Regions from separate parts of the Cytobacillus firmus genome, predicted to be linked through region 3. Evidence: riboswitches for the same ligand, from Rfam matches in the RefSeq annotation. Region 3 holds a riboswitch; each other region holds the start of a gene.
What was found. Region 3 has a riboswitch for cobalamin ahead of cobJ (precorrin-3B C(17)-methyltransferase). Riboswitches for the same ligand answer to the same signal wherever they lie in the genome.
Positions count from the first base shown of each region.

Region 1 (3,132 bases), 2.4 Mb from region 3:
CTGGTGCGATGCTTTCCGGTGCAATGAATAGCCCGACAAGCAATAGAATGCCTAAACCGTACAGAAGCCATGTGAGTCTCCGGATTTGCTCGCTGTCAAAATACATGACAATCCCAACAATGACGGCTCCAACAATATAATTTTTAATTTGTGAGATGACAAAATTCCCTTCATATTGATTGGAGGATTGTCCGCTGTAAATCGCAATGCAGCTGATGAGAAAAAACAGCAGCAGAAGAAAGCATAATGTCCAATCGAATCGGTCTGAGAATCTATTATTCTGTTTCATTATATACACCTGGTTTCTTTACCTTTTTACATTTTTATCCTATCAGAGAAAAATTAACCTTACAATGGAGAAAGAGATTTCATTAGTTAGACGAATAAATTACAATGATGGTTTCCTGTATTTTCAAAAAAAACGGATTTTAAATTTTTTCTCATCTGGAAAGATATTTTCAGATATTTTTGCTACAATAAGAGGATAAAATACTGGAAGTTTGGCAGGCAGTTTCATAAGAAGCTGTCTTTTTATCAATTTGGCTACGGTTCGGAGGTTTCGTCATTGAAAAGAAGGAATCAAACTATTCGTGATCTCATCTACATCCATCTTAATGAGCAGGATCAATATGTGATGACTTATGGAATTGAGTTTGCAGAGTTTGCCCAGACTCTTTCAGATTCTATTAATAATTTGCTGCTCTTAAAGCACCGTTATGAACATGGGGACTTTAATAGCCACACGATGTTCGATTATGTGTCAAGGGACAAGCTGGGCAGGCTGGTTAAGGATGATGTATATGGCTATGGCGATTTTTGCTGGATCGACTTCGAGGAAGAGGAAGCAGTGAATGAGCTTCCCGGCCAGACAATTGCGGAGCTTCTTTATCTCGGTCATATTAAAGAGCATCTTAAGCTGCCTTTTTACAATTATCTGAGCAACCGGTATGTATACCTTGCCCATGATGATGGCTGGTTTAACCGCACATATTACCGCGATCTGAACGATTTTTACCGGATGCTTGGGGAAGTGATCCCCGGGAAAATGGGACAGATGAAGGTAGAAAAAACGCTCCTTGGCATTAAAAAGAAAAAGACGTACCCTCCAATCACCAGAGATGTCCTGCTTTCATTAAAGCCCCTTATGAAAGAAGGAGCGGTCCTTTCCATTAAGGATATTGAACAGAATCGGGTCAGGATCGAGATTCCAATTTGGATTATTGGCGATTTTGCGAATATGGATGATATGTATGATGAGTATGAAGCCATAGTGAAAGAGCCATGTGAGGCGAAGATTGTGTTCGATAAGAAGACAAGGGAATGGAAAATATACTCGCGTTAGAATTCTGAACTTTTTTACAACATTCAGCAATTTTCTATTACTTTTTCTGCGGGATGGTGTATAATCGGAAATAGAAAATTTTATATCCGCAATAGAACAGGTGTCTTTTCAAAAGGGCTTTAAAGCAAGCTCTTTTGAAGACTTAATAGGGAAGCTGGTGAAATTCCAGCGCGGTCCCGCCACTGTAAATGGTAGCTGTCTGCAAATCCACTGTACACACAAGTATGGGAAGGAGCAGAACGCATTGACCATGAGCCAGGAGACCTGCCTGATTCTTAAGCACCCATAAACCTACGAGGATAGGGAGGTGTCTGGTCCGGCCATCTATTCTGCATTTTTTGTAAATGACCATACCAACATCTCCTTGCCGTTCGAGGGGATGTTTTTTTATTTTAAACGGTGGTGACAGGCACCACTCGAATTTTGTCGAAAATAATGGAGGATTGCTGAGTATGAAGAAGTTTTATGCATTTTTATTAACTATGCTGCTTGCTGCAGGAGTGCTTGCAGGCTGCGGCGAGAGTGCTGAACAGCCAAAAGAAGAGAAAAAGGTTGAGGAAGGGCAGAATGCTGCTTTTCCTGTAACGATAAAAGACGCGCTGGATAATGAAGTGGTCATTGAAACCAAGCCTGAAAGAATCGTTTCCGTGATTCCAAGCAACACCGAAATAGCATTCGAATTGGGGCTTGGAGAAGAAGTGGTCGGGGTTTCCGATTTTGATAACTACCCGCAAGAAGCCGCAGAAAAGGAAAAGATTGGCGGCTTGGAATTTAATGTAGAAAAAGTGATCTCTTTAAATCCCGACCTTGTCCTTGCCCACGCTTCAAGCGCACAAAGTTCGGAAGCAGGTCTTCAGCAATTAAAGGATGCGGGAGTGACCGTACTTGTTGTCAATGACGCGAAGAGCTTTGATCAGGTATTTGAATCCATTGAAATGGTTGGGACTGCAGCGGGAGCGAAAGAAAAAGCAGAACAGCTCGTTTCAGACATGAAGAGCCAGCTTGAGGAAATCAAAACAAAAGCTAAGGGGATAAAAGAAGAGGACCGCAAATCGGTAATGGTTGAAGTTTCACCTGCTCCGGAAATCTATGCAGCAGGCACTGAGACATTTATGGACGAAATGCTAAGTGCCATCAGCGCAGAAAATATCATCACGGAAGAAGGATGGCCGAAGATGGATCCGGAAGCGATTATCGAACGGAATCCGGATGTAATCATCACAACACATGGCTATTACACTGAAGATGCTGTCGGCAATGTCTTAAGCCGGGATGGCTGGCAGGATATTACCGCAGTGAAAAATAAGCAGGTTAACGATGTTGATTCCGATATGGTAACCCGCTCTGGCCCTCGTATTATTGAAGGAGTCGAGGAACTTGCAAAAGCAGTATATCCGGACGTATTTAAATAATAAATTACTTGCTTATGTAACAGCAGCAGCTTTTCTGTTTTGTGCCATGCTGATGGGGATTTCAATTGGAACAGTGTCCATTCATCCCATGACGATCATCAGAGTAATAAGCGCTGAGATTTTTCCTTTTATTTCATTGGGAAACACGGATGCTATGCATGCAAATATCATTATGAACATACGCCTGCCGCGCGTTTTGCTGGCTGGCTTGGTAGGGGCGTCTCTTGCAATCGCGGGAGCCGCCTTTCAAGGTTTATTAAGAAACCCGCTGGCAGATCCATATACCATTGGAGTTTCTTCCGGGGCTTCACTCGGTGCAGTTTTAACCTTGTTCTTTGGCTTATCCATTCCCTTTGCAGGAATGTTTACACTGCCTTT
Region 1 is NZ_CP098323.1:220,818-223,949, forward strand. Features, by position in the region: gene NAF01_RS01200 (FtsW/RodA/SpoVE family cell cycle protein) at 1-289, opposite strand, end outside; gene NAF01_RS01205 (hypothetical protein) at 566-1,342, shown strand; cobalamin riboswitch at 1,424-1,628, shown strand; gene NAF01_RS01210 (ABC transporter substrate-binding protein) at 1,795-2,754, shown strand; gene NAF01_RS01215 (FecCD family ABC transporter permease) at 2,720-3,132, shown strand, end outside.
Region 1: it holds a riboswitch for cobalamin, as region 3 does, so the genes downstream of both, NAF01_RS01210 (ABC transporter substrate-binding protein) here and cobJ (precorrin-3B C(17)-methyltransferase) in region 3, are expected to answer to the same signal.

Region 2 (3,132 bases), 490 kb from region 3:
TTACGGAAGGCAATATTGAAGAAATGGCATTTCTCCAGCTTGTAGGATCTGCTGAGAAACAGTCTGAGCATCCATTAGCCGAAGCGATTGTAAAAGGAATAAAGGATAAAGGAATCACTCTTTTTTATCCGCAGGAATTTGAAGCTATTCCCGGCTATGGGATTAAAGCAAAAGTGGAAGGTAAAGACCTTCTAGTCGGTACAAGAAGATTAATGGAAAAATACGATATAAATGTCCATTCAGCCAAGCTTGAAATGGAGACACTTGAGGAAAATGGAAAAACGGCAATGCTAGTTGCAGTCGATGGCCAATACGCAGGTATCGTTGCAGTTGCGGATACAATAAAAGAAACTTCCAGAAATGCAATCAATCGCTTAAAGCAATTGGGGATTGAAGTCATTATGATTACGGGAGATAACAAACGTACGGCTCAGGCAATAGCTGAGGAAGGGGGGATAGACTCTGCAATTGCAGAGATTCTGCCTGAAGGCAAGGCAGAAGAAGTAAAAAAACTACAAAACCAAGGAAAAAAAGTCGCCATGGTCGGCGATGGCATAAACGATGCCCCTGCACTTGCTGTTGCTGATATAGGAATGGCGATTGGAACCGGTACAGACGTTGCGATGGAAGCAGCAGATATTACTCTAATGAGAGGGGATCTAAATAGTATCGCAGACGCCATCCTAATGAGTAAAAAAACCATAAGGAATATCAAACAAAATCTTTTCTGGGCATTTGCATACAATACACTTGGCATCCCAGTAGCTGCATTAGGGTTCCTTGCTCCCTGGCTTGCCGGTGCAGCCATGGCTTTCAGCTCCGTATCTGTCGTTTTAAACGCACTTAGATTACAAAGAGTAAAAGTAAGTGAAAAAAACGTTTAATTGGCAGGGGTAAATATAAATGAAGTAATGGGCAGGTGCAGCGATTGCTTACCTGGTGCTTGTAATGGCTGGTTATGCGGCATATGATTCTTTCTGGGCTAAGCCAGAGCCGATACCTCATGATATTGAAATCGAAAATCATGAATAACAAATGACCGGGCAGAGGGAATCCCCCTCTGCCATTTTTCGCAGATTAATAATTGTAATTTATTTCTCGTTATGATAGAATCGACTACAATATATGGTATGTATTTTCAGAAATAAAAACTACATATAGATCGTGATTGGTGTCCTATATGGACTTAATAGGGAATTCGGTGAAAAACCGAAGCTGTCCCCGCAACTGTAAGTGCAGACGAAAAAAGCATGCCACTGTACAAAACGCTTCATAGCGCTAGTATGGGAAGGGCTTTTAGTAGAGTGAAGCACAAGCCAGGAGACCTGCCAGGGCGATCGAAAGTTTCTTATCTTCGGGGATTGAGATGATGAAACGATCGCGTAATGGCCGCTTGTTCATCTGCTTCCTGCTATTATACTATCGTTTGATCCGCTCATTTTCCGGGCGGATTTTTATTTTGCCTTTAGGAGGAAGTAAGATGGTACAAACCATACAGCCGATAATAATTTTAGAAGAACTTAAGAACGAATTTCCACACCTCGGCATTGAACAATTGGTAAAAAGGTATGGAGAAATGAGTCAGCTGGGAGGGGAGGCAATGTATGATCAGCTTATACTGGATTGTTTATCTTTTATCAGCATTGAAGAGCCTGATTGGACGTTTGCCGCTTCACGTCTGCTTCTTAAAAAGCTCTATATCGAGTCCGGAAAAAATAGAGAGTGCCAGCCGGACGATTGCTACACACATTTTTATACGCTAATGGAACGTCTGACCGCTTTGGGAATTTATGAACAGGATTTACTAGATGTGTATTCAAAGGAAGAAATAAATGAGCTATCCCGTTATATTAAAAAAGAAAATGACCGTTTATTTACATATCTGGGGCTGAAAATGTTGGCAGATCGGTATCTTGCCAGGGACAAACAGAGAAAACTCTATGAGCTTCCACAGGAGCGGTTCATGATCATCAGCATGGTTCTGATGAAAAAGGAGCCTAAGAATAAGCGTCTTAAGCTTGTTAAAGAAGCATACTGGGCAATGAGCGGATTGTATATGACTGTTGCAACTCCAACACTCGCTAATGCAGGGAAAAACTGGGGTCAGCTTTCAAGCTGTTTCATTGAGACCGTTGATGACAGTCTTGATTCCATTTATGACAGTAATACCGATATTGCTTCACTTTCCAAAAATGGCGGAGGAATTGGAGTGTATTTGGGGAAGATCCGCAGCAGAGGCAGTGATATTAAAGGATTTAAGGGGGCATCTTCCGGTGTGATCCCCTGGATGAAGCAGCTGAATAACACAGCCGTCAGTGTCGATCAGCTTGGACAAAGGCAGGGTGCTATAAGCGTCTATCTGGATGTCTGGCATAAAGATATCTTCTCGTTTCTTGATGCAAAGCTTAATAATGGAGATGAAAGGCAGCGGACACATGATTTATTCACAGGTGTCTGCATTCCTGACTTATTTATGGAAAAAGTGGAAAGCCGCGGGTACTGGTATTTATTTGATCCCCATGAAGTCCGCAAGGTAATGGGCTTTTCACTGGAGGATTTCTATGACGAAGGAGAAGGAGAAGGTTCTTTCCGGCAGAAATATAAAGAATGCATTGATAACCCGAATCTATCAAGGGAAAAAGTATCAGCTATCGAGATCATGAAATCCATCATGAGAAGTCAGCTTGAAACCGGGACACCCTTCATGTTCTACCGTGATGAGGTTAATCGGAAAAATGCCAATTCGCATTGCGGAATGATTTATTGTACCAACCTTTGCACTGAGATCGTACAAAACCAAAGTGTTACTAAGAGGGTTGAAGAATATACGAGGGATGGGAAAATAATTATCGAAAAACGGCCGGGAGACTTCGTTGTCTGCAATCTTTCATCCATCAATCTTGCACGGGCCTTAAGTGAAGGAGTCCTTGAAAGGCTTGTGCCCATTCAGGTGCGAATGCTTGATAATGTTATTGATATAAATAGTATTCCGGTTCCTCAGGGGCAGATCACAAATCAAAAGTACCGTGCGATTGGACTGGGGACTTTTGGCTGGCACCACCTTCTTGCACTGAAAAAAATCACATGGGAAAGCGAAGAAGCAGAAGAATTTGCTGACAATCTATATGAACA
Region 2 is NZ_CP098323.1:3,247,283-3,250,414, reverse strand. Features, by position in the region: gene NAF01_RS16390 (heavy metal translocating P-type ATPase) at 1-884, shown strand, start outside; cobalamin riboswitch at 1,153-1,346, shown strand; gene NAF01_RS16385 (ribonucleoside-diphosphate reductase subunit alpha) at 1,481-3,132, shown strand, end outside.
Region 2: it holds a riboswitch for cobalamin, as region 3 does, so the genes downstream of both, NAF01_RS16385 (ribonucleoside-diphosphate reductase subunit alpha) here and cobJ (precorrin-3B C(17)-methyltransferase) in region 3, are expected to answer to the same signal.

Region 3 (3,132 bases):
ACACGCAGAAACATTGGCGATCCAACATGGTTTATTATCAGTAGCGGATGATTATTCGATCCTTGATAAGGAGAATTTCAGAAACTTCTTTTCCGAATACTCCATTGCCGTCGGATCTACGGGCAATTTAGGGTTAAGTATTGGCATAATGAGTGCCAAATTAGGTTTTAAAGTCACGGTCCATATGTCTGCAGATGCAAAGGAATGGAAGAAAGATCTCCTTAAAAGCAAAGGAGTAACGGTGGTTGAACATAAGGAAGATTACAGCAAAGCGGTCGAAGAAGGGCGCAAACAAGCTGATCGTGATCCGAAATGCTATTTTATTGATGACGAGAACTCCCGCGATTTGTTTTTAGGATATGCAGTGGCAGCCAGTCGCTTAAAAAAACAATTAGAAGATTTGAATGTTACAGTAGATGAAAACCATCCGCTATTTGTTTACCTTCCATGCGGAGTAGGCGGCGGACCGGGGGGAGTCGCTTTTGGTTTAAAATTAATGTATCAAGATCATGTTCATTGCTTCTTTGCAGAACCTACTCATTCTCCATGTATGCTGCTGGGACTCGTAACAGGAATGCATGATAAAGTTTCGGTCCAAGATTTTGGAATTGACAACATCACATCAGCTGACGGCCTTGCCGTTGGGAGACCATCGGGATTCGTCGGTCAAACGATTGAGCCTTTGTTAAGCGGAAGTTATACCGTAAGTGATCATGAGTTATTTAAACTATTAAGCACATTGGCCGATACAGAAAACATTCGTCTTGAGCCTTCCGCATTGGCAGGCGTCATAGGTCCAGTAAAGTTATCGACTGAGAAGCAAGGGAAAGAATATGTTCAAAATCATAACTTAAAAGATAAAATGAAAAATGCTGTCCATCTCATGTGGGCGACCGGCGGAAGTATGGTTCCGAAAGAAATAATGGAAGAATATTATATAAAAGGTGCAGAACTATAATGCTAATCTTCGGTCTCCAAAATTTTAGATGAGAGAAAATCATCGGGATTGCTCATGAAGTGTCCTTAGAACTAGCCAATCGGCGAGTTTCATTTTGTGAAGAGCACACTTGCTGATGTCTTTTACCAAATCTTATTTCAAAAAGTCTAAGGCATTAACACAGCATTAAAAAAATTAAGAAAAAAATAATATGTCAAATTTGGTCATTATATGTTATATTAGTAAAAAATTAATATATCAATTTGAATAAGTGCTCACTATTTGTGAGGTAAAAGGGAAACCAGTGAAAACCTGGTACAGCCCCCGCTACTGTAATAGCTGATGAAATTACAATGCCACTGAGAAATCGGGAAGGTGTAAGAGTAAGAAGAAGCTTAAGTCAGGAAACCTGCTTATTTAAACGACACTTGCTTTTCGGAGGGAGAAGTATAGGCGGGACAATTATGATCAATTGTTTTTGGGTTTCAGTATGCTTATTTTTATACTGTCATTTCATATGCCTGTATTCCTTTGAAAAGGAGTGCAGGCATTTTTTATTTGGCAAGAATCATTGAACTTTGAGAACTAGATGGCGCAGGCCGCCTGCTTGAGCAGTAAGGCAGCAGGAATGGCGCATGTGCTTTTCTTAATTGGAGGTAAGCCTATGAAAAAGGGGAAAATCTTTGTTGTCGGCTTTGGTCCGGGCGATCGTGAGCATATAACCAAACGGGCTGTAGATGCGCTGCAGCAGAGTGATTGTATTATTGGCTACAAAACTTACGTAGAGCTGATCATGCCATTCGTAACAGCAAGTTCGATTGTCAGCACAGGAATGACTGAAGAGGTATCCCGTGCGCAGGATGCAGTGAAAAGAGCTGAAGCCGGCCATATTGTTTCCGTGATCTCGAGCGGTGATTCAGGGGTATATGGCATGGCCGGCTTAGTGTATGAAGTGCTGATCGAAATGGGCTGGACGGAAGAAGAAGGAATCGAAGTGGAAATTGTTCCTGGCATCTCGGCGATTAATTCATGTGCGAGCTTACTGGGTGCACCTGTCATGCATGACTCCTGCACCATCAGTCTGAGTGACCATTTAACACCCTGGAAGGTGATCGAAAAGCGCATTGAAGCAGCCGGTATGGCGGATTTTGTCATTGCTTTATATAACCCGAAAAGCGGCCGGCGGACACGCCAGATTGTCGAGGCACAAAGGATTCTATTAAAATATCGATCTCCTGATACACCAGTGGGGCTGGTGAAAAGTGCTTACCGCGAAAATCAGAATGTCATTCTGACGACACTGGCGGAAATGCTTGATCATGATATTGGCATGCTGACAACAGTTGTGATCGGGAATTCCTCCACTTTCTTTTATGACAATAAAATCATTACACCAAGAGGCTATCAGCGCAAGTATACGCTTGGTGAAGAGAAGCAAACCTTAAAGCCGCATCAGCGTTTAAAAAAGGAAGCGGAGCCATGGGCATTAAATCAGGAAACCGGGGAAGCACAGGCCGGCTACGAGCAGATCCAGAGAAAAAGACAAGAATCCAGCTCTTTGGATATGGCATTTAAGGCATTATCGATGGTGACGAAATCGGAGATTGACCAAACACATTTGGTGCAGCAGCCAATCGAAGATATTTTTGAATTTGCGGTATCGCCTGGTGTTGCCAATAAATTTATTACAGCTGACCAAATGCGTGTACTGGCAGAAGCTGTTGGCAAGAAAGGCACCATGGAATATACACCGGATCACCGATTTTTAATCAAGATTCCAACCGGACGGCCTCAGTCGATTGTGGAAAAACTCGAACAGCATGATCTGACAGTCATGCCGGTAGGTGATGTTCTAAATGTAAAAGCCTGCGATTTTTGCTACGGGGAGAAGGCAGAATCCATTCCATATGCAGAGGAAATTGCAGCTGAACTTGGCGGCTTAAAGCTACCAAAGGAACTGCATATTGGCTTTAATGGCTGCGGTATGGCCTGTTATCGGGCGGTATTTGATGATATCGGCATTGTTTACCGCAAGAAGAAGTTTGATTTATTTATCGGGGCAAAGCCGGTTGGCCGTACAGCCCATGCTGCCCAGCCGGTGGCAGAGGGAATTGAGCCTGAACAGCTGGTGCCGTTATTAAAGGAGATTATCGAAGAATACAAAGAAAATGCGCATCCGAATGAACGGCTTTTTA
Region 3 is NZ_CP098323.1:2,759,199-2,762,330, reverse strand. Features, by position in the region: gene dsdA (D-serine ammonia-lyase) at 1-958, shown strand, start outside; cobalamin riboswitch at 1,190-1,368, shown strand; gene cobJ (precorrin-3B C(17)-methyltransferase) at 1,602-3,132, shown strand, end outside.